Regions from separate parts of the Paenibacillus sp. V4I7 genome, predicted to be linked through region 1. Evidence: riboswitches for the same ligand, from Rfam matches in the RefSeq annotation. Region 1 holds a riboswitch; each other region holds the start of a gene.

Evidence for each region. Region 1 has a riboswitch for cyclic di-GMP ahead of QFZ80_RS17045 (C40 family peptidase). Riboswitches for the same ligand answer to the same signal wherever they lie in the genome.
Region 2: another riboswitch for cyclic di-GMP. It lies ahead of QFZ80_RS35085 (putative bifunctional diguanylate cyclase/phosphodiesterase); the one in region 1 lies ahead of QFZ80_RS17045 (C40 family peptidase).
Region 3: another riboswitch for cyclic di-GMP. It lies ahead of QFZ80_RS33720 (PilZ domain-containing protein); the one in region 1 lies ahead of QFZ80_RS17045 (C40 family peptidase).
Region 4: another riboswitch for cyclic di-GMP. It lies ahead of QFZ80_RS30010 (GspE/PulE family protein); the one in region 1 lies ahead of QFZ80_RS17045 (C40 family peptidase).

What each region holds. Positions count from the first base shown of each region.
Region 1 is NZ_JAUSZD010000002.1:3,449,603-3,457,367, forward strand. Features, by position in the region: gene xerS (tyrosine recombinase XerS) at 1-521, shown strand, start outside; gene mgrA (L-glyceraldehyde 3-phosphate reductase) at 525-1,514, opposite strand; gene QFZ80_RS17030 (phosphotransferase) at 2,082-3,110, opposite strand; gene QFZ80_RS17035 (ADP-heptose synthase) at 3,135-3,641, opposite strand; gene QFZ80_RS17040 (ribonuclease H-like YkuK family protein) at 3,789-4,382, opposite strand; gene QFZ80_RS17045 (C40 family peptidase) at 4,489-5,442, opposite strand; cyclic di-GMP riboswitch class I at 5,608-5,695, opposite strand; gene QFZ80_RS17050 (hypothetical protein) at 5,815-6,108, opposite strand; gene QFZ80_RS17055 (thiamine pyrophosphate-dependent enzyme) at 6,179-7,765, opposite strand, start outside.
Region 2 is NZ_JAUSZD010000002.1:7,497,489-7,505,253, forward strand. Features, by position in the region: gene QFZ80_RS35055 (NAD(P)-dependent oxidoreductase) at 173-796, opposite strand; gene QFZ80_RS35060 (hypothetical protein) at 1,039-1,206, shown strand; gene rluF (23S rRNA pseudouridine(2604) synthase RluF) at 1,325-2,038, shown strand; gene QFZ80_RS35070 (S-layer homology domain-containing protein) at 2,299-4,659, shown strand; gene QFZ80_RS35075 (hypothetical protein) at 4,816-4,977, opposite strand; gene ilvA (threonine ammonia-lyase IlvA) at 5,145-6,401, shown strand; cyclic di-GMP riboswitch class I at 6,463-6,551, shown strand; gene QFZ80_RS35085 (putative bifunctional diguanylate cyclase/phosphodiesterase) at 6,639-7,765, shown strand, end outside.
Region 3 is NZ_JAUSZD010000002.1:7,203,708-7,211,472, reverse strand. Features, by position in the region: gene QFZ80_RS33735 (stalk domain-containing protein) at 1-480, shown strand, start outside; tRNA gene QFZ80_RS33730 (tRNA-Arg) at 585-658, opposite strand; gene QFZ80_RS39230 (DUF1697 domain-containing protein) at 826-906, shown strand; gene tadA (tRNA adenosine(34) deaminase TadA) at 1,045-1,482, opposite strand; cyclic di-GMP riboswitch class I at 1,762-1,848, shown strand; gene QFZ80_RS33720 (PilZ domain-containing protein) at 1,952-2,686, shown strand; gene ychF (redox-regulated ATPase YchF) at 2,765-3,865, shown strand; gene prfA (peptide chain release factor 1) at 3,902-4,978, shown strand; gene prmC (peptide chain release factor N(5)-glutamine methyltransferase) at 4,978-5,859, shown strand; gene spoIIR (stage II sporulation protein R) at 5,999-6,763, shown strand; gene QFZ80_RS33695 (L-threonylcarbamoyladenylate synthase) at 6,826-7,765, shown strand, end outside.
Region 4 is NZ_JAUSZD010000002.1:6,375,091-6,382,855, reverse strand. Features, by position in the region: partial or broken gene QFZ80_RS30015 (response regulator) at 1-344, opposite strand, end outside; gene QFZ80_RS30010 (GspE/PulE family protein) at 374-2,014, opposite strand; cyclic di-GMP riboswitch class I at 2,069-2,161, opposite strand; cyclic di-GMP riboswitch class I at 2,569-2,659, shown strand; gene QFZ80_RS30005 (DUF192 domain-containing protein) at 2,765-3,097, shown strand; gene QFZ80_RS30000 (Flp family type IVb pilin) at 3,118-3,300, shown strand; gene QFZ80_RS29995 (Flp family type IVb pilin) at 3,334-3,531, shown strand; gene QFZ80_RS29990 (Flp family type IVb pilin) at 3,553-3,735, shown strand; gene QFZ80_RS29985 (A24 family peptidase) at 3,834-4,355, shown strand; gene QFZ80_RS29980 (TadE family protein) at 4,352-4,732, shown strand; gene QFZ80_RS29975 (pilus assembly protein TadG-related protein) at 4,743-5,678, shown strand; gene cpaB (Flp pilus assembly protein CpaB) at 5,693-6,376, shown strand; gene QFZ80_RS29965 (CpaE/TadZ family protein) at 6,419-7,285, shown strand; gene QFZ80_RS29960 (TadA family conjugal transfer-associated ATPase) at 7,316-7,765, shown strand, end outside.

The sequences.
Region 1 (7,765 bases):
ATAGAATAAGAGATACTTGCATCATTACTCTCATACTTAATTCGGGGCTTCGTGTATCGGAAGTATTCAATCTGAACGTCGATGATATTGACCTTAAGAAGAAGCTTACCTATGTATATCGTAAAGGTAAGAATGATGACACGTTCAAAACTCCCGTTTACTTCCGTAATGAAGCTATTCAAGCTCTAACGGACTATATCAACATCCGCTCAACTCGCTATAAGCCGCTCAAAAAGGAAAAAGCCCTCTTCCTTGCCATCGCAAATGGCAAAAAAGAGGGCGAACGTATGACGAAACGGGCTATCCAAGAACTCGTTATCAAGTATGCCAAGCGCTTCGGCAAGCCCTACCTATCTGTTCATAAGCTGCGGCACTCGTTCGCCACAGATTATTACTTACAGAATGACTTGTACAAAACACAAGAGCAGCTCGGCCATGCTTCCCCTGAAACAACACAAATCTATGCGCATCTCACGGATAAAACAATGTCCGAAGCGATTGATAAACGGCTGGAATCCTGAAGATTACTTCAGGATTTCTTCAATTTTAGCCAATTCTTCTGGAGAGAATGCTAGGTTTTTGAGTGCAGCTACGTTCTCTTCAATTTGAGACACACGACTTGCACCAATCAGCGCTGACGTTACTCGCTCGCCGCGGAGAACCCAAGCAAGCGACATTTGCGCCAGGCTTTGGCCACGACTGCTCGCTATCTCATTCAGTTGATTAATTTGTGCAAGTTTCTCTTCCGTAATATCTTTCGTGTTCAGGAATTGACTCTTCCCGCCCGCGCGAGAATCATTTGGCACCCCACTCACGTATTTGTTCGTCAGCAGGCCTTGTGCAAGCGGACAAAACGCGATGCTGCCTACACCAAACTCATCCAGCACGTCCTGCAGGCCATTCTCAATCCAACGATTCAGCATGCTGTAGGATGGTTGATGAATCAGCAGCGGTGTTCCCAGACCTTTCAGAATGGTTACTGCTTCTTTCGTTTGCTCTGCCGTATAATTGGATAGCCCTATGTACAACGCTTTACCTTGACGAACTATTAAATCCAGGGCAGCCATTGTCTCTTCGAATGGCGTATTCGGATCCGGTCTGTGTGAATAGAAAATATCTACATATTCCAATCCCATTCTTTTCAAACTTTGATCCAAGCTGGATACTAGATATTTCTTGGAACCCCACTCTCCATAAGGACCTTCCCACATGTGGTAACCCGCTTTGGTTGAGATGATCAGCTCATCACGATACGCGGCCAAGTCGCTTTTTAACACCTTACCAAACATTTCCTCAGCTGACCCTGGCGGCGGCCCGTAGTTATTAGCCAAATCAAAATGGGTAATCCCTAAGTCAAAAGAGCGAAGCAGCATAGCTCTTCCATTCTCATGGAGATCTAATCCACCGAAATTGTGCCACAAACCTAATGATATGGCCGGGAGCTTAAGTCCCGATTTACCTGAACGATTATATTTCATTTCTGCATAACGCGTTGAGCTTGCTTGATAGACCATTTTTGTCCTCCTCAGAGTTTTCGTAGAAAACTTACTTCGTAAGCATCCACTTATGTTTTCGTAGATAACTTATCTCGTAAGCATCTACCAAAGTTTCACCATTAAACTGGCTTCTTAAGTATTAGTATAGGTTAACCGAGGCAACAAAAAAAGAACTAAAAAAAACGTGTCTTACTTACCTCTAGGTTAGTTATGCTTTTATTTTGCCTACAATCAGAAATAAAACTGCCGAATTCCTTCGACAGTTTTTTCGAAATTATTTACATTTGCCACAACCGCAGTTACATTTACGTTTTGATTTGTGAGCCATTTTTCCTTTTGATTTCACAGTGGACTTTGCGCTTCCGCGTAATCCACCACACCGCAGACAATCCGCAATACATTGATTTCGCCCAACTACAAATAATCGATTGCACACATTACGACAGAAACGACCACAGTTAGGAGCGAGAACATTGTTGCCCAGATAAACACCTTTAGGCATACCTAAACACCACCTTTTCAATTGGTGTTATATGGTATTCCAACCAGAGAAGTATCGATTGTACGATTACCCCTATCTTTATGCTATTTGAGCAAAGTAAGCACAAGCTCCGAGCCATTCAATTCCAGCCACTCCGTTTTGTCAAACGTGTTATGAATAATATCAACGAGCACGCCTTGAGCATCCACACCATCTAAATATCTTCCTAGAAAATGAATAAATACATCCAACCTACGAAGCTCGATCAGAAGAGGCAGCAACACAATTTCTTCCTCTCCCAAATGAATCGATTGGCCATACCCCTTATAGAAGGCAGTACAATTGCGTCGCAATTCTTCTGACGGTAGGGTGGGATCGATAAGATCTGATAAACAGACCGCTAGCTCCATCACTCGAACATCTTGAGTTACGAACTCAAAATCAAGTACGGCCGTAATTTGACCCTCGTCATTAACCAGCATATTAGACCCATTGATATCACCATGAACGAGTTGATGAGGAAGCTTTCTAAGGTCAGGAATAGCCTTATAAAAAGCAGCAAATCGTCCAAATATATAGGAGAGCTCATCGCGCTGCATCCTGAATGGTTCTGATGGATGAAGACAGAACTCTTGAATCGCATCTGGTGTGCAGCGGGGATGGATATGTTCAATTTCATAATAAGGTGGGTAGACAGGTTTAAGTTCCATGGTAATCGCAGCCAGAGCAGAAGACAGCTTTCCAACAGCTTCTCCGAACTGCAGCAGTTGATGCATACTCCCCCAAGTAGGATTACAGCCATCTGTATACGTAAATAAGGCAGCCAATTTGCCTTCGCTTGCATCTAAGCGAACAACAGTCCCCCCAGTTGGGAGCTCCACTGGCACAGGTACACGAAAGGGAAGTTTATCTTTTTCTTTGTCTAGTGCCAAAAGAACACTATGTTCGAACATAATTTTGTCCATGTCACGATGAGTTTCGTACAATCGAAGAACATAGGAAGTACCTTCCACGTCTACGAACCGAGTTGTATTATTCATACCTCCCGCGCCAACACGCATGGACCATGTTTGAGCTGGAAACCAGTAAGTTGGTAGTGAGGTTAATTGCTCCTCTTGATCTTTGACACGCATAATTGCCTTCCTCAACTCCTCTTCCTAAACCTGATTGTCACCTTCTACCGCAAATTCAAAATCCTCTACGTCATATGCTTCGACTGGAATTCCTGCTTGAACCATACGTTCAATGAAATCTAACTGGTCAGTTAACAAAGCAGCCTGTTCTTTGATCGCCGTTAGAATTAATTCGGTTTCAATCGGGTCAAAATTGTCCCCATACTCCTCATTGTCAATTGCAAAAACAACCATCAAGGTGACATGCTCATTAATTGGCAAAGGTGGGCTTTTCCGCCATGGAACAGTTAACGCTTTTTCAATTTTTTTCTTATTAAAAGATTCCTCGAAGAAAGCAATCAGCTCACCAATCATTTGCTTCACGAAACCATCGTCTTCTTCCTCTAACATGATCGGCTCAGAGCCTGTCTGAAGCTCGTATAATTCCTGAATGCTGGTATAAGGTATCACATAAGTAACAGGCTGCCCAGGCAGCATTAACTGACCATGCACCGCTAGCATAACGGCTTCGATTATAAATGTTTTGCTCATCTTGTTCTCCCCTTTCTCTCTAACCTTGTAAAAGCATTATTTCGCTAAGAAGCTGAGGAATCCTCTTTTCACAACCTTCTAAACTAAACAAAACCGTCAGTTCCTATGATCGTGGTGACCACTTCGAACTAACGGTTTCGATTTCTCTTATAGGATGCCATCGATGACCTCGTGATTCTCATAAATTGGCTGATACGGCTTCTTCGAAAACCGATTGGCATAGGCCGAAGCTACATAACAATCTGGTTTAATAACAGGAACCATACCAACAGATTCCACTCTCCGCACCATTTCTTGGACGAATTTTGCAGTCCTGTTTTTATTCTCATCGTCACCAGCATCAATATGAATAAACATGTCGAAGGAAGCACCTTGATACAGATGTGGAAGAATAATGTTTTCCATATCCTGTCGCTTAGACTCATCAAAATACATGGCAATCTCTTCACTCAAAGCAGTTTCCATCGAAAGTTTTTCCTTAATCGAATGTAGGGCCCGATGAACGATGACTTGACGATAACACGCCCACGCTCCTTTTCCTAACCGCTGGATAACTACACCGGTAATGAATTTCGTATGACCTGTGTGTACCTGACAATCCGTACCAATAATAAATTTGTAGGTTGCTACGGGGTCGTGACGCATGAATTGTAGAATACGCTCGTGTACGGTATCTAGGTTAAGTCCTCTTTCCGTTGTGTTCCGAAATTCCAGTGGATGGGTCGTCGTCAAAGGTTTCAAAGATAAGGTTCTTCCTTTCTTCTTAGAATGAGGAAGAAGCGGATGCTGAAGCTGCATCCGCCCCTATCTATAGTATATGGCAAAACTCCTATGATCGAACCATCACTTATCGTAAAACACTGCCGCCGAACAAAAATCGATTTTCCCATTGCTTCCCAGCGATCGTATCTGTGCGAACTCCGCCGGATTCGACAGAATACGTATGCAGCATATTCCCATTTCCTAAATAAAGTCCAACATGCGTGATCGGCTCTGTAAGAACGTTCACGTTATCATAATCTGATTCTCTACTCCCTTTGTAGCTGCTGAAGAACATCAGATCTCCACGTTTCAAATTTGTCCACTCCTGAATTACAGGACCTAACGATTTAACATAGTTGCCTTGTGCCTGTGAATCGCTTGGTACGGAGAATCTTAGAGCATCCCAGAACATCGTTTGAATGAAATCCGAGCAATCAAAGGTCGTGGTGTCATTGCGTACCGAACCAAACTCATAAGGTGTGCCTAAGTAAACTTGGCCAGCTGCAATAACAGCTTCAATTTCTTCAGCGAGAGGTAGATTGGGTTTGATGACAGAGAAATCCGTGCTTATGTATTTACTATTTGTGCTTACATACCCGTTAGTTCCATTGGCGTCTTGAATTTGATACCAACTGTCGTTGACTTTTGCTATAACGAGGAAGTCTTCCCCTTTACTAAGCATTCGAATAATCTTGGAGCCGGGCTCGGTTGCTGGAAGTGTACGAAAGTTTACGCCATAGATGATTTCCGCATTACTAGTTATTTTTATGTATCTGCTATTCGTCGAAACATAGCCGCTTACGCCCTGCGCATCCTTGATTTTATACCAATTCGTCGTTACATAGTCTGTGACGGTAACAATTTCGTTTGTTTTCAATAAACGTATAACATTGCTTGAAGTACTAGCTTGATCTCTGAAGCTTACCCCCGAAACAATTTGAGCCTTTGTTGTTACCCCCTCTTCTGCCTGAATGGCTGCAGGGACTACAAAAGTAAGCGCTAAAACAAGCATTCCGATAACCATCGTCCATTTTCTCATCGTCTCTACCTCCATAGGTTGATATCGCTCTTGCTGCGTTTGAGTCACGTAAAACCGAACTGGCGAAATGGATTATTTGAACCTGACACCTCCTCTACATCGTAAAAAGGATGACCCGTTTGCCTCAGCTGGGTCATCCTCTTCTTGTAGATGGGTCCTATCGCATTCGGCAGCTGGCTAGCACTGTACCTTTGGCACGAGAGCCCCTAAAGCTTTGCGTCCCTAGCTTTCGCTCGGTTTGCCATTTCGTTGTGATGTTAATTTTTTCTTTCGCATCTTATTATAGTTTGAGGGGGTTCTTCACGAATATAGGCGAAAGGTTGCGATTCTTTGTCGATATCATAGTGTCTGCGTACCTATTGACGCTAAGGTTTATTTTTCCAGTTTACGGACTTCCAGTTTTCGTGTATGTGTCCAAAACACTTGTAAATTAGGATCATTTTTCAACTTCACATTGCAGAGCTTCATTTCCCCTTCCTCGAGCTCAGTCACCTGCCAAGCATCCGGCTCCATTTCCCCTATGTTGTGCAGAAAAGCAGGAAACTGCTGCTCAGCCTCTTCTAAATCCGGCCAAAATTTAACGCCATAATAGGCTAAACCGTAGTGATTGACAAGTGTGCATGTGAAAATCTGCTGCGATATTTTGTGCTGCAACACATAGGGCATTTTCATTCCTCCGATAAAAAGGCACGTTCACCACGGAGGTGAATGTGCCTTCATTTTTTATGATGACGACTTATAAATAAGCATTCTCATGCTTGGCTTTTAACATATTCCAACGACGCTCGACTTCCGTTTCGAATGATTTCAGGGAACCCTCATATTCAGGCTTCGTCATATGCTTCGTTTTCCCCATCGTCTTGAGCCAATCCGATAGTGGTATCTTCTTGCTCTTATCCTCCGGGTTATATGTGATGGATGTAACCCCGTGTTCCACTTCATAGAGCGGGAAGAAGCAGGAGTCTACCGCAGCTCCAACGATATTGGAGCCTTCCTGGTCATCCGACAGCCAGTTCAGCGGACAGGCAATGAGAATTTTTCCATATACCAATCCCTCATTTTGAGCGTACCATTGTGCTTTCGCGGCTTTCTTCACAAGATCCTGCGGATACGCTTCCGACCCCGTAAATACATACGGAATATGGGTAGCGGCCATAATTTGGGCGGTATCCTTGTGATGGAACACTTTACCACCTTGGTGCTTCCCAACGTTCGAAGTCGATGTACGATGACCCATTGGCGTCGAATAAGACAACTGCGCACCCGTATTCATGTATCCCTCGTTATCGTACTCGAGAATAATCATTTTATGATTGCGCAAAGCCGCTCCGATTGCTGGTCCCATGCCGATATCCATTCCGCCGTCACCAGTGATCATCACGAAGGTGAAATCGTCCTTCAAACCCAAATGGTCGAGCTCGCCACGTCGCTTGCGCTCCCAGAACATCTCCACAACTCCTGAGAGGGTCGCTGCGCCGTTCTGGAACAGATTATGAATATAGGTCGCTTTGTGAGCCGAATACGGATAACCCGTCGTTACAACCATCGCACAGCCTGTGTGGAAGATCGAGACAATGTCGCCTTCAATCCCTTTGAAAAACAGTTCCAAGCCGGAGAAAATACCGCAACCTGGACAAGCGCCATGCCCCGGAGCAATACGCTTCGGTTTCTTCGTCAGTGCTCGCAGTGGCGGAATACGCACATTCAGCTTGCCTGAGTTCTCATCCGGCGTTACCGTGATGAGTCCCGTCTTCAAATCCTCATACTTCATCGGCGTCAACACCCGCTTCGGCGCTTTCGAAGGATCACCTGGCGTGTGGCCGTAGTAATCGAAGGGAACTTCAACCTTGCCGCTTTGTACAGCGTCAATGGCAAATTGGAACAAACTATGCCCGTCTTCGGCATAAAAGTCCTTGCCACCTAAGCCGTAGATTCGGCTTATGACAAGCGTATCTCTGTTCCCGTGTGTGAACAGCGCCGCTTTAATTTCGTTGACCATATTGCCGCCATGACCGCCATAGGAATCCGCGCGATCGCCAACGGTGATCGCCTTCACATGCTGCAAAGCTTCAGCGATCTGCTTTGCCGGGAATGGTCGGATGATATTCGGCGCGATCGATCCGGCCTTAATACCCTTCTCACGGAGTTGATCGACGACGTCCTTAATGATTTCGGAAGCCGAATTCATCAAGAACACGGCGACTTCCGCGTCCTCCATGCGGTATAGCTCAAGAATCGGATAATCACGGCCTGTTAACTCCGCGTATTCCTGCCGAATACGATCATAAACACCTTCGGCGTTATACATGGCCATGGACTGCTG
Region 2 (7,765 bases), 4.0 Mb from region 1:
GATTAGCTTGCCTAAAGTTGTACTTTGTACAACTTTACACGGATAAGTAAGCATAAGCATTACCTCTCAGGGCCTAATTTGCGTTGCATCAACCTTTATATACACACTCAACCAAGGACGGCGCAAGTCGTTTTTTTGTTTGATTTTTGTTTGTTGTTTATTTTGATAACCCCTAGTAAGCAATCCCCACACGACAGCACACATACTCGCCCTCGAGAGCGACTCGATACGTGAAAGCCGCGGTGTCGCCCACGGAGATGGACATCCCGCCTTCGGGCAAGTAGTCCCGCTCAGCGCGGTACTGCCCCTGTGGCTCGCCGTCGGGTAAGTAAGTTGGACAGACGACTGTCCAACTTAAGCCCGAGGCGGCGAGCTGCTCCCACGCCTTGCGATGCTCTTCGGCGGCTCGTGTAGAGGAGCGCCGGGAGTCCGGCGCCTCATAGCGCAGCAAGCCGGGATGCTCTCTGCTTTGCAGGATGCCGGCTGTACCGACAGTGACTATTCGGCTTAAGCCTTGTGTTTTCATAGCCTCTATAAGTAGAGGCGTAGACTCGGTCAGCACCGTGCCGCCATCGGTGCCAAGGCAGCTTATGACCAGCTCCGCCCCTCGTAAGGCAGCATGTAGATCTTCTCCATTACGAGCGTCCCCTTGAAGTAGGGTTAAGCTTTCGGAGTGAATCCCCGTCAGCTTCTCCACGCTTCGAACGAGTGCTGTGACTTCGTGTCCGTCCGCTAGCGCTTTTTCCAAAATTCTTCTTCCTACTCTACCTGTGGCTCCTAGTATGAGAATTTGCATGATAGGACCTCCTTGTTACGTTAATGGTTGTCATTATTATACGCTTATCACACTCGGGGAGGAAATTTCCTCACATACCAAAAAGGATCTCGTGCTCGTATCCTCTTAACTTAATTGATTCATCCGTCCTGACCTCTTTATTCAGACGGGGCAGAATTCCCTTTGTTTGCGGCGGCCTGGGATTAGCGATTCCGGTTCCGTATGGATGAGAGGCGGTTTTGCGGCTGCTCTGAATTTTATGGGTGGCGAATACGTTTGGTTTGCGGGTAGCCATTCCTGCAGGTACAGGCGGTTTCAAAGCAGGAGGGGTTACAGGAGCTGCTCCTAAGGGAAACTATGCTTATGTTCGGCCTTTAACGGAAGGTCAACGAAAGCAACTACGTATCGTTCGCGCCGCATCGCCGAAATAGATCTTTTTCTGCAAATATGTCCCATACATCGATCCTTTTGAACGCTACTTGAACCGAGTGAGCGAATCCAGCATAATAGTAGGTACTTGATTACGGCATAGAAGGGAATTTCCCAAGCATGAGAATTAATAAATTTATTAGCGAAACCGGTGTTTGCTCCAGACGGGAAGCGGACAAGTGGGTAGAGGCGCAGCGAGTTACGATTAATGGCGAGGTTGCCGGACTGGGGAGTGTCGTTGGCCCTGGGGATGAGGTTCGGATCGACGGTCGACCGATTGGCGAGAAGAAGGAACATGTTTATATTGCACTCAATAAGCCTGTAGGGATCACAAGTACTACTGAAGCGCATATCAGAGGTAACATTGTTGATTTCGTTGGGCATTCGGAGCGTATTTTCCCAATAGGTAGACTGGATAAAGATTCCGAAGGGCTCATCCTTTTGACCAATAACGGAGATATTGTGAACCAGATTCTGCGAGCGGAGAACAACCATGATAAAGAATACATCGTGACGGTGAACCGGCCGATTACACCGATGTTTTTGCAAGGAATGGCTAGTGGGGTCCGAATTTTGGGCACGATGACGAAGCCGTGTGAGATAACCCAAGTTGGCGACCGCGTTTTCCGAATTATTCTCACGCAAGGGCTTAACCGGCAAATTCGCCGGATGTGCGAAGCGTTTGGGTATCGTGTGGTACGTCTGCAGAGGGTTCGGATCATGCATATCCATCTGGGCAATTTGAAGGTTGGCAAATGGCGGAATTTGACGCAAGGTGAAATGCAGGATTTAATGCACACACTTAGCAAAGAGAACACCCAATCAAGATCATAATGGCAGTAAATTTTACACATGTTTGTGCATTCGATAAAAGGGTGCTCAGATATGTGTTTTTTGTTGAGTAATCCGAGTTTTTTAGCTATAAACCGTTTCGATCTAGTGACATTTCGTGTAAATAAAAATATATAGTCGTTATCGAGTTTCTAAAGCAACTTTTTTCCAGTTTTACACGTCAAGGATTATTATGGAATCTCTATGTTTTAAAGCTTTAAAGCTGTCTTTTAGAACGTAAAACGTTGAGGAGGAAGATGACTTTGAAATTAATCAAACAAGCAGGAACATGGGTACTCGCTTCGACACTGCTGCTCACTGCTGCGCCTGGGGTTTGGGCGGCTGAAGATGCTGTAGGAAGCACGTCCATTTCACTCCCTGTATCTCCCGGTAAAGAGGATAAGCAGCTGGATGCCAAAATTACCAAAGAACAAGCCATTGAACGAGCTAAGACCTATATAACGCTGCCGGAAGGCTATACGTTTCAATCCATCAGTCTGAACACTTATTACAGCATGAATGGCCGAAATTTCCCGACGTGGAACATTAATTACACCAAAATAGTCAAAGATCGGCATTACGGCTCTTTAAATGTATCGATTAACGGCTTGGACGGAACGCTGACCTCTTATTCCATGAATGATAATGACCCTGACCACAAACCTAGCTATCCACCGAAGGTGGATTTCAAAGCTGCCAAGGAAGTAGCTTCTGCCTTTATAGGCAAAGTGAATCCAGATAAGCAGAAGGTGCTTGTTTACAATGATTCTGAGGAGAACGCATATCGTACACCGCTGAATGGTAATTATCAGTACAATATTCGGTTCGATCGATCTGTTGGCGGTGTGCCTTTTGCTCTGAATGGTATCAATGTGGTCGTCAATGGGGAAGGACAGGTTACGAATTATAACTACAATTGGGATGACAATGTCACGTTTCAGCAGAATGTAACGCCGATTACTAAGGATAAAGCTGCCCAAATGTTCCGCGACAAGGCGAATTTGTCTTTGCAGTATCAGATTCCTTACGGTGCCAAAGGAAAGAAGTTGCCCATTATTTCTTACATGCTGGGCGCCTTCTCTTTGAATGCTGAAACCGGTGAGATCTGGAGCCCAGTCAAAGGGATGGAAGGAGCTGAGGGGAATAAGCCGTTAACCGACAAGCCATTGGCTGCTAAGCCGGCAGCTACCTTGGACCTGACGAAGGAAGAGGCTGTGAAGAAGGTAACAACCGTTTTCAATCTATCCTCCGACTATAAACTCCAAGAAGCATCCTATAATGAATCGACCAACCCTGAAACAGGGGAAACCAGTTCGAACTGGAATTTAAGTTGGAATGAAGCCTCTGAGAAGGATTCCAAAGTTAAAATCGTCGGCAAAGGCGCATGGGCTAGCGTGAATAGCAAGACGGGAGAGATTACGAATTTTAGCAGCTACATCCCTTACGGTCCTGAAGACAATAAAGATATAGAGGGTAAAATTGCTCTGGAAGATGCGATAACAACAGGTGTTGATTTTGTGAAAAAGCAGCTTCCTTCTTACACCGATCAGTTGGTACTTCAAGTACAGGCGGCTAAAAATTATTCGGAAGATCAACTGAAACATATGCGCAATTGGGATATTAGTTTTAAGCGAGTAATTGATGGCGTAATTGCCGGAAATGAAGAAGTAACGGTAAGCATCGATCGTGTGACCGGCCAACTTGTTGGGTATCACTTCTCCATCAGCAATCTGCCATATCCACAGCAAAAGCCGCAGGTGCTGGCCATTGATAAAGCCAAGGATCTTTGGCTTGCACAGTTTGACATCAAGTTAAATTATGTGGTGGAAGGCAGCGGGTTCACCGGTGGAATTCCACTGGAGAAATACAGAGTGATGATGGCAGCTGGGGATGTCCCACAATCCATGGATCTGAAGGCAGACGGGAAACTAGATGCCAAGCTTGTCTATTCACTCGTTCCCAAATTCAACCGTGAACCTTTCCTCTTGGATGCGCAAAACGGTCAATGGCGGAATAGTGAAACGGGTGAAGTGATTTCTTTGGATAAAGTGACAGTAAGCGACATTGACAATCACTGGGCTAAAAATGAGCTTCAGCTTATGCTCGATTATCAAGCGCTGGATGTGAAGGATGGCAAAGTGAATCCGGATCAAACCATTCAACGTGGCGAGTTAGTCAAAATGCTCGTTATTGCCATGAATGGCGGTAACGGTGGTATTTATTACGGGGCAGAACGGAAGGCATCTTTTGCCGATGTGAGCAAATCTTCTCCTTATTTTGCGTATGTCGAAAATGCGGTTGATCGCGGTTTGCTAGATGTAGGTGCTGAATTTAATCCAGAAGCTGCGATGAATCGGGAAGAAATGGCACAGTTAATCGTGAAGGCGCTTGGCTACAAGAGCTTGACGAAGTTCGATGGGATCTTCAATGGCAATTTCGCAGATGCTGCTAAGCTTAAGAATGTTGGTGATGCAGCTATTGTGGTGGGGCTGAATATTATGTCTCTGAACGATGGACAATTTATACCTCAACAAGAAGTGACGAAAGCACAGGCGGCCAGTGCCTTCTACCGTTTCTTGCAAAGACGGTCTGAGCTGCAGGAGCAGCCTCGTTACTATTACTAAATAAGTGGTTGAGGGGAGTTGGCAAACACCTCTCCTAACAAATACAAGAAGCCTCTAATCCACTTGTTAGTGGGTTTGAGGCTTCTTGTGGTTGTGCTAGCTCCAGATGTGATCGTACCCTCATTGATGAGGACACAACACAACTTACGTCCTAGCTTAGAACATTGGAAATACATAACGAACTAGGAAATACAGAACACCGAAGATGATGACGATGTAAGCCGCATATTTGATGAAAGTAGAAGCAACTAAACTGGAATCCGATTTTTTCTCCACATGGCGTTCTTCGATATCGATATTGCGAGGCTGCGTCGACATTTGAATCACTCCTTTGAAGTTGTATTGCTATGTAATACCCTGCTGGGCATGAAGTGAAACATAGGATAAAGCTATACCAATATTATTTTCGTACAGGCGGGCAGAGTTGTGCTACAATAATCTTTAAAACTTTAATAGCACAATGTGGAGAAAGGAAGTAAGAGAAAATGGTTGTTTCCAGTAAAGTAGGTTTGGAAGATATTATTAGGGCCAATCATGTGCTCAGCAGGGTGATCGAACCATCGCCTTTGCAACGCAATGAGCTGCTCTCTAACTTGTATGAATGCAACGTTTATCTTAAACGTGAAGATATGCAAATTGTTCGTTCTTTCAAAATTCGCGGAGCGTATAACGTGATCCAAAGTTTAACACCGGAGGAACGCGAAGCGGGTGTCGTGTGTGCGAGCGCCGGCAATCATGCGCAGGGTGTGGCTTATTCCTGTAAACAGCTTGGTATTGAAGGAAAAATCTTCATGCCAACGACAACGCCTAGACAAAAGATTTCCCAAGTTAAGCTATTTGGCGGATCTTTTGTTGAAGTTATTCTCACAGGTGATTCATTCGATGATTCGTCTAACCATGCCAAAGCCTACTGTGCTCAAGAGAATAAGGTGTTCATACACCCCTTCGATGATGTCCGTACGATTGCCGGGCAAGGCACAGTTGGCCTCGAGATTTTGAATCAAATGCCCGAATCTCCTGATTTCATCTTCGCAACAATTGGTGGTGGTGGCCTTGCAGCGGGAGTTGCGACGTATGTGGATAGTGTTTCTCCACGTACACGTATTATCGGTGTTGAGCCAGAAGGCGCGGCAAGTATGACGGAAGCGCTCAAGCAGGGGAAGGTCGTGACCTTATCTACGATTGAGAAGTTTGTAGACGGCGCAGCTGTAAAGCAGGTCGGCGAGCTTACCTTTGACATTTGCAAAGAAAAGCTGGAGGATATCGTAATTGTTCCTTCCGGCAAGGAATGTACAACCATTCTGGAGCTTTACAACAATAACGCGATTGTCATTGAGCCCGCTGGCGCACTCCCGGTTTCAGCACTTGATACCTATCGGGAGCAGATTCGCGGTAAGAATGTAGTCTGCATCATCAGCGGCGGCAACAATGACATTGACCGTATGCAGCAGATTAAAGAAAGATCACTCGTGTATGAAGGCTTGAAGCACTACTTTATTCTTAATTTTCCGCAGCGTGCTGGGGCATTGCGCGAATTTCTAGAAGAAGTCTTAGGACCCACAGACGACATTACCCGATTTGAGTATACGAAAAAAAATAACAGGGACGATGCTCCGGCGCTGGTCGGCATTGAGCTCAAAAATAAAGATGATTATGAGGGGCTTATTGAGCGCCTATCCCAGAAGGATTATGGCTATATAGAAATAAATAAGGATCCCAAGCTCTTTAATTTGCTTATTTAAGGAAAATTAGCCAAATGCGGAATGGATATGATATAGTTAATTAGTCCCATGAATTCCCTTAATATCGTAAAGGCAAACTTATCGAAAGGTAAGGACGCAAAGCTGCAGGTCTAAGGTTGCCTTTGCAACAATGATGGCTGGGCTGCCGACAGGTTGCAGTTTACCTAGACAGGTACACCTACGGCTATTCCGATTCGGAATAGCCTTTTTTCTCATATCAGATAAGGAGGTTCAAGAATGAAAGGCATACTTTCTAAGTGGATACAGCATATGAAAGCGCAAACGTTGGTCTATCTGGGCGTGCTGGGCTTCTTTTTGTTGACCATTAATCTACTTGCTGCTTCTTCTTTCTCCTTTTCGCCTTACGTTTTCATTAGTATGCTTGTTCAAGCACTAATCTGTCTATTTTTTGCGAAGAGTGTAGGGCAACTGCTTCTTACTAGTAGAGAGCAGGAAGAAAAGAGCAAACAACTAGCCTTTCTGGCGTATCACGATACATTGACAGGATTACCCAATCGCCGATTGTTTAATGACCGACTGGAGCGGGCACTCCTGCATGCGCAACGCAATGAACAGCTGGCGGCTGTTATGTTCTTGGACATGGACCGATTCAAGGATGTCAACGATTCATTAGGTCATGCTTATGGTGATCGTTTAATTCGCCTTGCAGCAGAACGTTTGCTGAGCTGCCTGCGGGGGTCGGATACGGTGTACCGACAAGGTGGCGACGAGTTTACTATTTTACTAGAATCTTTTGCAAAGCCTGAAGATGCAAGAGTTGTAGCTTCCCGAATTCAAATGGCTCTGGAAGAGCCTTTTATCCTAGATGGAATGCCTGTAACCATAACAGCTAGTATTGGGATAGCATTGTATCCGTTAGACGGTATGCTGCCTGAGCAGCTCATGGCGTATGCAGATGAAGCGATGTATACGGCCAAAAACAGAGGACATAACCAGTTCCAATTCTATGCTTCTGACATCGATGCCATGGTGAAGAGCAAAGCTCACATGGAGAAAGAGCTTCGATCGGCCTTAGACAACAATCGGTTTGAAATCCTATATCAGCCTCAATATGAAATAACAAACCGGAAATTAATCGGAATGGAAGCGATCATTCATTGGAGCAAGGGAGACGCCCTCCTCGCATCCAGTATGGATTGGAAGAAAGCGGCCGAGGAAATGGGGTTCATGTTACCCATCGGGAAATGGGCTGTACGAACGGCATGCAGACAGATGAGAATCTGGCAGGATGAGGGCTACGCACCGCTGAGAATGACCCTAGCCGTAACGGCTTCACAGTTTAAAGATGAGCATTTTATTGAGGAAATTGCCGTTGTTTTGAAAGAGACAGGTATAGATCCGAT
Region 3 (7,765 bases), 3.8 Mb from region 1:
CCATATATGAAAATAGATCTAGAACTATCCAATGATTCAAATAAAAATAACGATAATATCATCTTTCTATCTAGATTTGTTGCCAATTCACCCGCTGATATGCTGATTGTAAGTACCATACATAATAATAGAGTCATGAGTTTTATTGCAATAAATCGAACGGATGCGGAGGAATTTCTCAAGAACAAAACACCAGAGTTTGATTATATAAAAAAGTGGAGATTCCAGCAGATAAACGATACAACAGACATGTCGACTCCCAATAAGCTACCAGTGGTCCCTACACCAACACCAACTTCTACATTACCTGTTTCAGGACCTATTTGTCGGGAAATTATGACCAATTACGCAAAACAGATGCAAGATGCAGCAGAGTCATACAACGGAAACGGCAGTTCGGACTCCAAAGGGTTTGAGCAATATATCAACAAATTTAAAGAAAGTATGAATGCAGCTTTAAAAAGTAATCATTGCCCCTAACAATAGATCCAATTTAAAGGCAGTGTATTTTCTAAAAAACAATAAACGCCAGGTCAGCGGCTAATAACCGTTACCTGGCGTTTTCTTTGATTTTTGAAAGTATACGCGCCCGAGATGATTCGAACATCCGGCCTACAGTTTAGGAAACTGTTGCTCTATCCTGCTGAGCTACGGGCGCAAGGTAAGAATTATGATAGCACGAAGCCTTTCGTGGCGCAACCTTTTGAATAGGGTGGTTTTTCTTTGGGACAAGGAATGTTCATTTGAATGAAGAATAGGTTAGGGATTAAATTTAATTTCCTTTAATTATTAACGTAGAGGAAAGAACAAAATCAAGATGGCGGATTGAAAAAGACACTGGATGCAGCGGGACTTGCTCAGGTGCAAACGTATTTGCAAACCGGTAATGTCTTGTTTGTGTCGTAGGAGGAGGAGGAACCGCTGCGCCAGCGTATCGAGCAGAAGATCAGCAAAGCCGTAGGTGTTTCACCTTCCGTCATTTTGCGTACGATAAATAAACTGGCTGAGTTGGCAGCGGCGACGCAGAATTAGATGCAGGAACTTCTAAGCTTTACCGCGTAATTTACGGAAAAATTGGGTCAGCATCGTCGAACACTCTTCTTGCAAGACGCCACTAACGACATCGACACGGTGATTGAACCGGTCCTCCTGCAGCAAATTCATGAGCGTTCCGGCGCAGCCAGCCTTCGGATCAATGGTTCCGTAGATAACCTGAGGAATCCGCGATTGGACAATCGCACCCGCACACATCGGACAAGGCTCTAGGGTGACGTAGAGCTGGCAATCCAAAAGCCGCCAGGCTTGCAGATGTTCGCTCGCTTGTTTAATGGCGATCATTTCGGCATGAGCGAGAGGATCTAGGGTTGTTTCACGCAAATTGTAGCCTCGGCCAATGATTTGACCTTGATGGACCACGACCGCTCCAATCGGTACTTCTAGGATGGCTTCGGCTTTGAGAGCCTCTTGAATCGCTTCTTTCATCCAGGGGATATGTTCATCCACAGGGGGACACCTCGCTAATATATTTTTATCCACATGTGCATAACAATCGAACATTCATTCCGTTGTTAACAACCTGTGGATAGGTTTGTGGATAACTTGAAAAGCTGTGGATATTTAATCTTTCTACATTACATACAACAAAAAGAACAGCTATGCAAGGAATTTTGTTGATAATAGCAACTGTGCTAGGTATAATGATAGATATTAGTAGGTCTTTTAGACCATATAGAGCGAGAATAGGTAGAAATAAATAGCAAGGTTCGAAAATGGCAAACTTGTTGAAAAGCAAGGACGCAAAGCTGAGGGTCTACGGTTCTTTGGAACTATGGCAGCCTGGTTACCGAAAATCGATGCTTTCTTGATTAAGGTAATAGGCTGCTCCTACATAAAGGGGCAGTTTATTTTTATATAGGGAATAACTTGAGTAAAAGGAGAGGTATTAATTATAATGGCCAACGGGTATAACGTTATGAAATATTACGGAAGCAAGGAGGGATATGACGCTGATGTTCTAATCGATAGTAAGGCTATGTTGGGAAAGGACGATTTCGTAGCCACTGGCGTACTAACCTATGCACTTGGAGACATTATTGAGGTGGAATTACCGGAATACGATGTCTTTCAACTTGGGGATAAAGCGAAAATGACGGTTTATACCAAATCCGGCTTGTTTGTGATGAATACAACCGTTGTTGCCAAAGAATTCGGCTCCGTCATTGTCATTAATCCACCAGAAAATCGTAAAAAATTCGCAGAAAAACGGGAGTTTCCACGTGTGGATGTGAAACATACAGGTCTCTTATTCGGACTTCAGGATATGAATAAAAGAAATAAACATCAATTTGAAAATCCACTTGGCATTTCAATTAAAAATATATCCATTAATGGCTTAGGATTTACCATGAATGATAATTCTATGATTGATAAGATCGTTCAAAAGCATTCACAGCTCGAAGTTGAACTGGATTTGGGCTTTACGATGCCTTGTTCGATGGAAATTGTAAGAAAAGAAAAGGTTGAAAATGGTTTCTACTACGGGGCAAGTTATATCGACATTCCACAGGAGAAAACCAATGCCTTAAGGGGTTTTATCCTTACGAATCAGATCGAAACTTACTTCGTACAGAAGCGGGAAGCGCAATTTAAAAGAGCAACGGAAAAAAAGTCTGCGGCGAATCAATAGCCTTCAGGCTTTTTTTTGCGTTCCAAGTGCTATATAATAAGAAGGATGATTTTCGAAAATTAAGGAGTTGTAACTACAATGGCTTTGAAAGCAGGTATCGTCGGTCTACCGAACGTAGGAAAATCGACATTGTTTAATGCAATTACACAGGCGGGGGCAGAATCTGCGAATTATCCGTTTTGTACGATCGATCCGAATGTTGGGGTAGTTGAAGTACCAGACGAGAGATTGCAGAAGCTGGTAGAGATCGTTGTGCCTAAGAGCATTGTCCCGACAGCCTTTGAATTCGTTGATATTGCCGGTTTGGTAAAGGGCGCGAGCAAAGGTGAAGGGCTTGGAAATAAATTTTTGGCACACATTCGTGAAGTGGATGCCATTGTACATGTTGTTCGTTGTTTTGAAGATGATAATATTACCCACGTTTCCGGTAAAGTGGATCCGATCGGGGATATCGAAACGATTAACCTTGAATTAATTTTGGCAGATATTGAGTCGGTAGAGAAGAAGATTGAGCGTTCGCGCAAAAACCTCAAGGGCGGCGACAAAAAGGTTGTTGCTGAAGTGGAGTGTTTGGAGCGTATTAAAGAAGCGCTTTATGCAGATAAACCGGCACGCAGTTTGGATCTCAGCGAAGATGAGAAACTTCTCGTGCGCGATCTTCATTTATTGACCATGAAACCCGTGCTTTATGCGGCAAACGTGAGTGAAGATGAAGTAGCAACAGCAGACGAAAATCCTTTTGTTAAAATTGTGAAAGAATTTGCTGAGAGCGAAAACAACGAAGTGGTATCGATCAGTGCGAAGGTTGAATCCGAAATCGCCGAGTTGGAAGAAGAAGAAAAAGCGATGTTCCTCGAAGAGTTGGGACTTCAAGAGTCCGGCTTGAATAGATTGATTAAAGCAGCTTATAGAAAACTTGGCTTGTACACGTATTTCACAGCTGGGGTACAGGAAGTAAGAGCATGGACAATCCGCAAGGGAACGAAAGCTCCTCAAGCGGCTGGTGTTATTCATACCGATTTCGAACGTGGTTTTATTCGTGCTGAAGTCGTCTCTTATAATGATTTGGCAGCTGCAGGGTCGATGAATGGTGCGAAAGAGAAAGGCCAAGTGCGTCTCGAAGGTAAAGAGTATGTAGTGAATGATGGGGACGTTATGCATTTCAGATTTAATGTGTAATCAAACAAAAAAAAGTAAAGAAAGGAGTGATCCTATATGTTGGATCGACTTCAGTCCATTGTGGACCGCTATGAGAAATTAAGTGAGTTGCTGTGTGACCCAGATGTAACTAGTGATACAAAGAAGCTTAGAGAATACTCTAAGGAGCAATCCGATCTTCAAGAAGCATATGATGCTTATAATGAATATAAGAGTGTAAGCGAACAGTTGGCTGATGCTAAAGTAATGCAGGGCGAAAAGCTGGACGATGAAATGCGTGAAATGGTCAAAATGGAGATTGAAGAGCTTAGCGAGCAATCGGCCAAGTTGGAAGAACAACTTAGAATGCTCATGATGCCTAAAGACCCTAATGATGATAAGAACGTAATCGTCGAAATTCGCGGTGCGGCAGGCGGCGACGAAGCTGCTTTGTTCGCGGGTGATTTGTATCGCATGTATACACGCTATGCGGACGCACAAGGATGGAGAACGGAGATTCTCGATGCTTCTGTGAACGATTTGGGCGGGTTTAAAGAGATTATTTTCATGATTACCGGTAAAGGTGCTTATAGTAAGTTGAAGTATGAGAGTGGAGCGCACCGTGTACAACGTATTCCTGTAACGGAATCAGGCGGACGTATTCATACCTCAACGTCGACGGTAGTGGTTATGCCGGAAGCGGAAGATGTTGAGATTGTCATCCATGATGCGGATATTCGCGTGGATACGTTCTGTTCAAGTGGAGCGGGCGGTCAGTCGGTTAATACGACGAAATCTGCTGTGCGAGTAACGCACGTACCTACGGGAATCGTTGCGACTTGTCAGGATGGTAAATCGCAAAACTCGAATAAAGAGTCAGCACTGCGCGTGCTTCGTACACGTATTTCCGATAAAATGCGTGAGGAAGAGGAAGCGAAATATGCGGGCGAGCGTAAAAGCAAGGTTGGTACGGGTGACCGTTCCGAGCGGATTCGTACGTATAACTTCCCGCAAAGCCGGATTACCGATCACCGTATTGGTTTGACTTTGCATCGCTTAGAAACTGTGCTTAATGGTGACATGGCAGAGATCGTTTCGGCGCTCACGATTGCAGCGCAGTCCGATGCTTTGGATAACGGGGAGCAGGCAATGTGATGTCGACAGCTGCTAAGAGTTTAAGAGAAGCCTTTGTAGAGGCTTCTTCTTTTTTAGGGAAGCTCGGTGTAGCCGAGGCTGCTTCCTGTGTGGAACTACTGCTGCAGCACTTGCTCAGCTGCAGTCGGACGGAGCTGCTGTTCCGTTTTCCGGAACAGTTTCCTGTTGAGCTGGCGGAAACATGGCGCCAGCTAGTAGAGCGGAAGGCCGCGGGTGAGCCGGTGCAGTATATTATCGGCGAGCAGGATTTCTTCGGCCTTCCTTTTGCGGTTAGCCCGGCCGTGCTGATTCCGCGCCCGGAGACGGAGCTGCTCGTGGAAGCTTTGCTCCACGAGGGCTCACGTTTGTTCCCGCAAGGCGCTCCGCTGCTTGCGGATGTGGGCACCGGGAGCGGAGCGATCCCGGTGACGGTTGCACACGCGCGCCCTGCGTGGCGCGTGGCGGCCAGCGATATCTCCGCGGCAGCGCTGGAGATGGCTCGCGTGAATGCGCAGCGCCACGGCGTGGCTGCGCGGGTGGAGTGGCTCGAGGGGGACCTTCTCGAGCCCTTTATTGCGCGCCGGATCGCGCCGGATATACTGGTGTCTAACCCACCGTATATCCCTGATGGCGACCTGCCGGCGCTTCAGCCGGAGGTGCGGCTGTTTGAGCCGCACACGGCTTTATTCGGCGGTGTCGAGGGACTCGACCTGTACCGCCGGATGATCTCACAGCTGCCGCAGCTGCCGCGAATCCCGACTGTGGTCGGGTTCGAGGTGGGCATTCGGCAGGCGGAGGCTGTGGCGGCGATGCTGCGCGCCGCCGCTGACTGGGACGAGATCCGGTTCGTGTCGGATCTCCAGGGCATTGATCGCCATGTGATCGCGATCAGATCACTATAAATAGTGGGAGTTCGTAGCAATAGGAACGAACACTTCCAACTCTATCATTTTTCACAAATTTAAATAGATTACTAGGTTTAGCTCCTCCTCTTATTGCCCATACTGGCTAGTATAAGCGAAGGGAAAGGGGCTTTTCCTCATGGTTAAGAGATCTAATCGTCAAACTTATAAATCTTTATTATTAGTAGCTTTTGCACTTATTGTTATGATAACTTGTTGGGAATCGAATCGTTCAAATGCGGCTGTTATTTCGCCTACGATACCGGAAGAATCTATTCGCTTACGTATTCTAGCAAACTCCGATTCGGCGCAGGATCAAGCGTTGAAACGCGAGATTCGTGATGCTATTATTGCTCGTATGCAGGAGTGGGTCGTTGGACCCCAATCGCTGGATGACGCAAGAGAAGTAGTAAAAGCCCACTTGCCCGAGTTTGATATACTAGTTGGACAAATGATTCAAGCACGTGGCTATAGCTATTCACATACAGTTGAGCTCGGTAAAGTCCCTTTTCCAACAAAAATGTACGGAAATGAAGTGTACCCAGCGGGAGAATATGAAGCGCTGCGCGTGACGATTGGAACGGGGGAAGGTCAGAACTGGTGGTGTGTGTTGTTTCCGCCATTATGTTTCGTGGATTCCTTATCTGGAGAAGCGGTAGCATCGGCTGCTGTTGTAGCGAATACAGAGGATGTTGGAAAGGTAAAGTCATCTCCTACACCTACATCAGTACAGAAAGACAGTAAAGTTGCACCTACGGCTAAACCAGACAAGTCTAACCCTGTCGCTAAAGAGGTTAAGGATGCACAAGTGGAAGAAAAAACGGAATCCGTTGATGCTAAGCAGCCACAAGTTAAGTTTTTTATCTGGGAAATGGTGAAGAAGATCGTATCGTGGTTCAGCTAAGCTAAGATAAGTCACCTGTTACCATTTAGGATCAGAATTTTATTTTGAAGTTAGGATGATAGATGATCGTGACAAAATACTGGAAAGTGGATCAGGGTATAGGGACCGAGATAGGTGGGGATTTAGCTGAAGCTGCCCTGCTTCTCCAACGTGGTGAAACAGTAGCCTTTCCTACAGAGACTGTATATGGTCTTGGGGCAGACGCTACGAATACGGCAGCTGTCGAAAGGATTTTCTCTGCGAAAGGTCGGCCTTCAGATAACCCGCTGATTGTTCACATTGCCAATGTCGAACAGCTCTCAAGTTTAATTCTATCTGACCGTGTTACGGCGGATCATCGCCAGCTTATGGAGGCTTTCTGGCCGGGACCTCTTACCATTGTGCTGCCTGTGAAAACAGGTGGCATTTCGCCGTTAGTAACCGCTGGTCTTAAGACTGTGGGCGTGCGAATTCCGGATCACCCTGTGGCTTTGCAGCTTCTTCGTGAAGCGGGACTTCCTATAGCCGCGCCGAGTGCCAATAGCTCAGGCAGACCTAGTCCAACACTCGCCTCTCATGTCAAAGATGATTTAGATGGTCGGATTGGCGGGATTGTGGATGGTGGAGCAACTGGGGTTGGTGTCGAGTCGACTGTGATCGAGCTTATAGGCGGTGAGCTATACATTCTACGTCCTGGCGGTGTTACGTCAGAGCAGCTGCAATCGGCACTGCCTGCTATTCGGATTCATGAGCCAGAGCGGGAAGAGGTACAAGATTCCGAAACACCGCGTGCTCCGGGGATGAAGTATACACATTACGCACCAAAAGGATTTATGCATATCGTTCAAGGTGAAGATGCAGAAGTTGTTGCTGAATGGATTCAAAACGATATTGATGCGGCCAAGGCACGTGATGAATCAACGGGTATTCTTACTTTTGAGGAGAGAGCTTCTCATTACGATGCTGATTTGGTTATTGCCTGCGGATCATTATCGCAACCGGAAACAATTGCTCAGGATCTAT
Region 4 (7,765 bases), 2.9 Mb from region 1:
ATCATTTCAATTAAACGGACGGGGTTGAAAGGTTTCATTAAGTAACCTTTAGCCCCGGCTTCAAGCGCATCGAAAATCAAATCCTGCTGATTGCTGGCCGAGCAGATCAACACGACGGCGTCGCGATCGAGCTTAAGAATTTCCTTAATGGCATCGATGCCATTCATTTCAGGCATCGTTAGATCCATCAGGACGATATCCGGAATCAGTTCTTCATACAGCTTAATAGCTTCTCTACCGTTAGTCGCTTCTCCAACCACTTCATAACCATTCTGCTTTAAGCAATCGGCAGCCATTTTGCGCATGAATTGGGTATCATCAACAATAAGAAATCGGTAAGACATCCTAGTTCCCCCTTAGAATTGGATTGCTGTCAATCGATCGTTTTTAACACTTCTTCGACGGTAGTGATGCCTTCACGAACTTTGAGTAGCCCATCGTACAATATCGTTTTGTAGCCGATTTGCACTAAATGGTTTTCGATTTCCTGGATCGGACGTTGCCCAGTAATGAGCTCGCGCAGCTTTCCGTCAATAAGCAGCACCTCCTGTAGGGCAACCACACCTCGATAACCGGTATCGTTGCATACTCTGCAGCCAGTCCCTCGAGTCACGGTTAATTTGCCGCTGATCTGGGTGGATACCAAGGTTCGGAAATTGCCGATAATTCCTTTTCCGTTCTTCTGATCATCCGAATGCAGAACTGCATGAGCTTCAAATAGCTTGATTTCATCTTCGGTAGCGGGCAAGGATTGAGCGCATTGACGGCATATTCGCCTTACCCAACGCTGAGCCACAATGCAGGAAAGCGAAGCGCTGAGCAGGTGCGAGTCTTTATTCATGTCCATCAGCCGGCTTATAGTCTTGACTGCACTGCTGCCATATATGGCACCGAGCACAATACGGCCGGTGAGGGTCGTCCTTATTGCCATTTCAATCGTTTCCGCATCATGGATATCACTGACCATGACGACGTTCGGATCCTGACGCAATACCGACCGAAGCACATGAGCAAAAGTCAGGCCGAGCTGTTCGTTCACCTCCACCTGTGTAATTCCCGGCATTCTGAGCTCTATTGGATCTTCGATGGTTATGATTCTATGGTTTTCGTTTGTCAGTCGAGTGAGGATCGAATATAACATGGAAGTTTTCCTGCTGCCTTCCGGCCCGCAAATCAAGATCATGCCGCTTGGCAGTCCAAGCGCTTTTTCGAATTTTTGCAAATTGGTTTCACTGAACTCAAGCTCGGAAATGGCTAGTTGAGGTTCAGAATTATCTGTCAAGCGAAGAAATAGGCTTTCGCCGTTAACACTTGGCAGGGTGGATACGCGTATATCCAACTGCTTGTGGTCAACCTTAATCTGAAAACGGCCGTTTTGTGGCAGCCGCTCTTCAGAGGCATTTAGATTGGCTAGAAGTTTGATGCGTTTGAACAACGTTTCATGCATGTGTTTAGAAAGCGTTTTCTTATTTTTGAGCGAACTGTCAATTCGGTATTTGACTATAAGCCCGTCTTCATGCGGTTCGATATGAATGCCACTTGCTTGTTGATATACGCCGGCTTGAATGATTTCATTCAACGTTTCTACGGTTGTATCGACACCATAATATCGGTTGATGGCTTCTTCCATTTCGATTCGCATGGCTATAAACGGTTGAACACTCATACCCGTCGCCATTTGAATAGCTTTAATCGCCTCTTTATTTAAAGGGTCGATCATGGCCACCTTGAGTTTACCTCCGGCGCAGCTGATTGGAACGAGATGATACTTCCTGGCAATCGATTCATCTATGAGCTGGACTGTAGGAAGATCAAATATCGTTTCGTTGAGATTTACGACAGGTACGCCTAGTTGGAACTCCAGCGCCTCGACGAGCTGACGCTCGGTGATAAACCCAAATTCGGTCAGTATCCCCCCGAGCTTTTTTGGGTGACGCGTCTGTTCCTTAAGCGCCTGATCGAGCTGCTCCTCCGTAATAACGCCATTCATGACTAGAAGTTCGCCAATGCGCATGTGCTCCTCCTTACTGAACGTATCTATTTAATGAAAAATAAAAAACCAAGCTGCTAGAGCGGCCCGGCTTTCATGCCATCGTATCTCGATGGGTTAGAACCGTGGCTTTGCGTCCCCGGCTTTCGCGCGGGTTTGCCTTTTATCATTCACTTGGATTACAGGATTCGTCTAACCATATAATTCGACATGAATAATAACATTCTGTAAGTTTATTTAAATTCCTTCCTTGCACTAGTCGTACTATTTTCCTAATTTTCAGCATTTTTTTTTGGTTCGGATGTAGGTCCAGCCTAAAAAAAATCCTGCCTTTCAAAGCCTATGAATTTATGGGAATGACATAAAACAAGGGGTTTTCTCCTAAATGATGGAATAGCGTTATCACTTTATACCCACAATAAATAGTAGGAGAACTATAAGAGAAGGTGTCTTTTGGCATGAAAATGAGTTATCTAAATTGTTAGAAAATTGGGCTTTTTGGTGGATACCTAAAAATCAAGTCGAATTCTATGATGAAAGCATCACAACGAATTCCAAGCGGAACATCGCATCTGGAATCTCGACAAAGGCAAAACCGGTGAAAACCGGCGACGCAAAGCTATAGGGGCTAACGCACGACAAAACGTGTCAAGCCAGCCAGCTGCCGAAAGAGGAAGGGCGTTTGTTTTGCTGTGCATATACAGCAGCAACCCCACCTTTCGGGAAAGGTGGGGTTTTTATTTGGCATAAGGGGGTCAAGACTGTTTGAGGCTGGTGAATACGAATACGGGCGAAACGATAGCCCAGCAGGTGATGGAGGCCAAAACCTTTGGTCGCAGACTACGTGGGTTGCTCTTTACAAAGCGACTTTCCAGCGGGTTATGCCTTCACATCGAACCGTGTAGATCGGTACATACCTTTTTCATGCAATACGCGATTGATGTGGTTTATCTGGATAAACAGCATCGTGTCGTAGGCGTAGAAGAGCAGTTGAAGCCGGGACGCGTTGGCGCTGTATTCAAAGGAACGACTTCAGTGGTGGAACTTCCCGCAGGCAGTATCGGCCTTACCCGAACGACCGTCGGTCAAACGGTCCAATTTATTTAAAAACCGAGGAGGAAATTAAAATGAAAAACAAAATCAAAGGTCTTTTAACAGAAGAGCAAGGACAAGGGATGACAGAGTACGGATTGGTTCTGGGTGTAATTGCGGTGGGTGTAGTTGGCATTCTGTTTGCATTAAAAGGGAATATTCTTACACTCTTCAACAGAGTGAACAATGATGTCTCGAATGCAGCTACTCGCACTTAATAAAATCAGCCTTCTTGTATGGAAGGGAACTATATGATGACAGCTAAATTAGTAGACTTGTATACAAATGAGCAAGGCCAAGGTATGACAGAGTACGGCTTGGTACTTGGCGTTATTGCGGTGGGTGTAGTTAGTATCTTATTTGGTATAAAGTTGGAGGTTTACAGCCTCTACGATAAAAGTGTTCGCGTCATCGAGCAATCAGCCAGAACAGTAGGACTTCTCGATTAAAAAAGGAGTGAAATGATTAAGGTGAGCAAAATCAAAAATCTTTTGGTTGAAGAACAGGGTCAAGGGATGACAGAGTATGGTCTGGTTCTTGGGGTTATCGCGGTTGGTGTAGTTGGTGTTTTGTTTGCACTGAAGGGTAATATTCTCACACTCTTCAACAGAGTCAACCAAGATGTAGCAAATGCGACTAATGGTACTCCATAATAACAGCGGTTGTCTTTTATATTAACGCTCCAATGAAGAGGGTCTTACGTTTTACGGAACGTAGACCCTTTTTATAAAAACATTCTTGGGAGGCAGGTATGGTTGTAGTTGACAGTTTGCTCATTATCATTCTCGCCATCTGCGTATTCACCGATCTGAAGTCACGCAAGATTTACAATGCAGTCACTTTACCAGGCACTGTAATCGGTTTCATGCTGCTAAGCGCATCTGACGGCTTTCCTGGTTTTGTGGATGGTGTACTAGGCTTTGTTGTGGGGTTCGGTATCCTTTTGATTCCATATCTGTTAGGAGGAATGGGTGCCGGCGACGTGAAGCTGCTCGGGCTTGTCGGCGCATTCAAAGGCGTAACATTCGTGCTGCTTGCTTCCGTCTACATGGCATTAATCGGCGGTGTGATCGCACTTGCACTCCTCCTATTACGTAAGGGTGTTATCGAGAGACTCAAGCAAGTTATTTTCTCGGTAGTGCTGCTAAGATATGGGATGAAAATATCTTCTGCTATGAAAGATGACGCCTTTACGGCAGCATTTCCGTATGGTGTTGCGATTGCAGGAGGTGCGGTATTAAGTCTTTGGCTTAGAGGGTGGGGGATTTTATGATCAAAGATGAGGGAGGGCAGTCGCTGACGGAGTTTGCCGTTATTCTTCCTATTTTTTTATTGCTGGTATGCGGTATCTTCGATTTCGGCCGATTGATGTATGCCTATATGAACATGAACAACGTTGCACAAGAAACGGTGAGGTTAGGCGGATTTGATAGGACAGATTTAGAAATCGAAACGTTCGCTAAAAAGTATGTGCATCTTGGCGATTCAAACTTACTTAGAGTTGACATCTCGCCAAAAGAGCCCAATCGCCATTCCGGCGACTATGTTACCGTTACCTTGGAATACCCATACACGTATATGACACCCATTATTTCTAAGCTGCTTCCGGCTCCGACCGTTAAAGCCGCTTCAACGATAAGAGTGGAATAGGGGGCTAGTCATGAAACTTAGTTTGATTATTGAAAAGCTAAAGCGCCTCATGGTGCGACAGGATGGAAATGTCGCCGTACTGGCGGCATTCGTATTGACTGCATTATTGGGTATGACGGCGGTCGTAATAGAAGGAGGTAAGGTATATGTCGTCAAAATGCACCTCCAGAAGATGGCGAATACGGCCGTTCTGTCAGGTGCACAAGAACTGACCACGACGGAGAATAATGTTCGCGATGTTGCGAATCAAATTCTAAGCATCCATGGAGAAACGGCAAGTTTAATCGATTTATCTGTCACCATGAAAGACAGGACAACCGCCGTTCTGAAGAAAGTTGTGGATGTGCCTCTGGCCAAAGTGATTGGATTTGATAAGGTGTCAATCAGCGTGAAAGCAACGGCGAAGATTGAGGCCATGGGGGCTGCTACTGGAGCGGCGCCGATTGGCATCGATGAATCCGTACAGCTGCATTATGGTCAAACCTATCGCCTTAAAGTTGACGAAGCGGAGGCCACGACCGGTAACTTCGGTATCATTACACTGGGAACTAAAGGCGGCTCCGATACCTACGAGATAAATCTGACTAATGGTTATAAAGGAATGGTCTCAGTCGGTGATGTGATCGATACGGAAACAGGGAATAAAGCCGGAGGGACACGTGATGCTGTACAGGCAAGAATAAATAGGAGCCCTTACACACCTGGTGATATGAGTCACCTCGATGACCCGCGTATTCTGCTTGTCCCGGTGTATAAGCCACATAACTATACGGGTGGACAAATCAAAAAGATTGAAATTACCGGATTCGCCTACTTCTATCTAAGCGAACCCATGGATTATAACACGAAAGAAGTCATAGGCGTATTTATCCAAAGACCCGGCATAGGATTTGTTAAACCAGGGGCAGTAGACCGCGGTGCATATGTTATTAAACTAACTGAGTAGGTGGCATGACAACCATGAGATCAAAAATCATTTTTATTGCGGCACTCATAATGGGACTAGTAACAACCTTTCTTTTCTTTAACTATATGAAGCAGTACAACCAAACGACGACAGTAAGCGAGAACATGGTCGAAGTTGTTGTCGCTAAGCAGCAGATTCAGAGAAATCAACAAATCCAATCCGGTATGCTTGAAGTGAAGATGGTTCCCTCCCTGGGTCTACATCCTCAGTCGATGAAGTCAATAAAAGAAGCAGAAGGCAAATTCGCAGACGCTTCCATTGAGACAGGAGAAATTCTTCTCAGTCATCGTGTTAAAGCAAGTAAAGATGAAGCCGCTATCGTAGCGAAGAAAGTACAGAACGGATATCGTGCTGTTTCGGTAGGCGTTAATATTGTGCAATCGGTCTCGAATTTGATCGAGCCGGATGATTATGTGGATGTTCTAGTTACGATTCCTCCGAAGGAAGGAATGGATAAGCAGCTTGAGGCATCCACGGTACTGCTCAGTAATGTACATGTCCTTGCAGTCGGCAGACGGATGGTCGAAACAGACAAGGAACACCCCTATGCGGAATATGCCACTGTAACCGTAGAAGTAAAGCCGGAAGATGTACCGAGACTTGTTAACGCAGCTGATCGTTTTAAAATTGGCTTAGCTTTATATTCAAGAGTCGTTCCTGCAGCTGAGAAGAAATAATATTTAACGTTAAATACCAATGAATGGAAGGAGGCAACTCTCATGTCCGATGAAGAACAAACTGTTGTAGAGCAAGTACGGAGTAAGCGGGGAGAAATGATTGCCATCTGCAGCGCGAAGGGCGGCATAGGAAGGACAGCGCTGGCTGTTAATCTTGCTGTCGCCTTATCCAAGAACTACTCGAAGAGCAACAACATTCAAATCTGCATCCTAGATGCGGATTTTCAATTCGGTGATGTATGTTTAGCCATGGATCTCCATCCTACGTTCACCATTAAAGATGTAATGGACAGTATCGATACCATGGATAAGCACACGTTGGCGAGCTACCTGATTAAGCATAACAGTGGGGTGAAGGTGCTGGCCTCGCCGGATCGTCCCGAATATGCAGACCTTGTAACTCCAGACAATCTGGACAAGGTGTGTGATTTACTGCTTTCACAATATGATTATGTCATTGTAGATACACTTTCCGGGTTTTCAGGAAAAACATTGCAAGTAATCGAGAGAGCGGACTCCGTATTAATGGTTACAACCCTTGAGATGACAGCAATAAAAAGCACCAAGCTGATGATGGAAACTCTTATACTGCTTGGACTGCGGGATAAAATGAAGCTTGTCGTGAATCGGTCCACCATGGAGAGTGTGATTAAAGTCTCCGACGTACCGGAGTTGCTGAATGAGGAAATGCCTTTCTACGTGCCCAATGAGTTCGAACTGGTATGTCAGTCGATGAATGACGGCATACCGGTTGTCTTGAAGAATAGTAAATCGGACGTTGCAAAATCGGTGTACAAGATTGCAGAGCAGCTCATCCAGCGACGTGAAATCAGCGTATTTAAGCCAAAAGAGCCTTCGTTCATTCGAGGAATCCTGCATCGAGCGATAGGGAGCACATCCATTTTTTAAAGAAAATGAACCCAACTGGAGGAGTCCATCATGAGTTTACTTGAGAAACTGCAGGCGAAATCGGGGTATCAGCAGCTTGAAGCTGCGCAAGCGGAATCTCAGGACGCACCAGTCGCAGCGGAGAAATTGGAGAAGAAGGATTTAATGGCCACGTTCCGCCGCATCCGTGGTACGGAGCAGCCGCAGAAGGAACAGCGCGAGCAGATGAGCAAGCAGCATGAATTGAAGAATCGGCTGTACAAACAGATTTTCAGTGAGCTAAAGGATGACAATGTCGAGGAAATTATTCCGAAGCTCGATGCCATGGCCGTCGAGATCATGAAAGAAGACGACTCCTTCCGGGGGAAGGTGGATCGCAAGAAAGTCATTGATGAGCTTTCCAACGATTTGACCGGGTTTGGACCGATAAATCCGCTGCTCTTAGACCCTGATGTTTCTGAGATCATGGTGAATGGCCCGAATCAAGTGTATGTGGAGCGT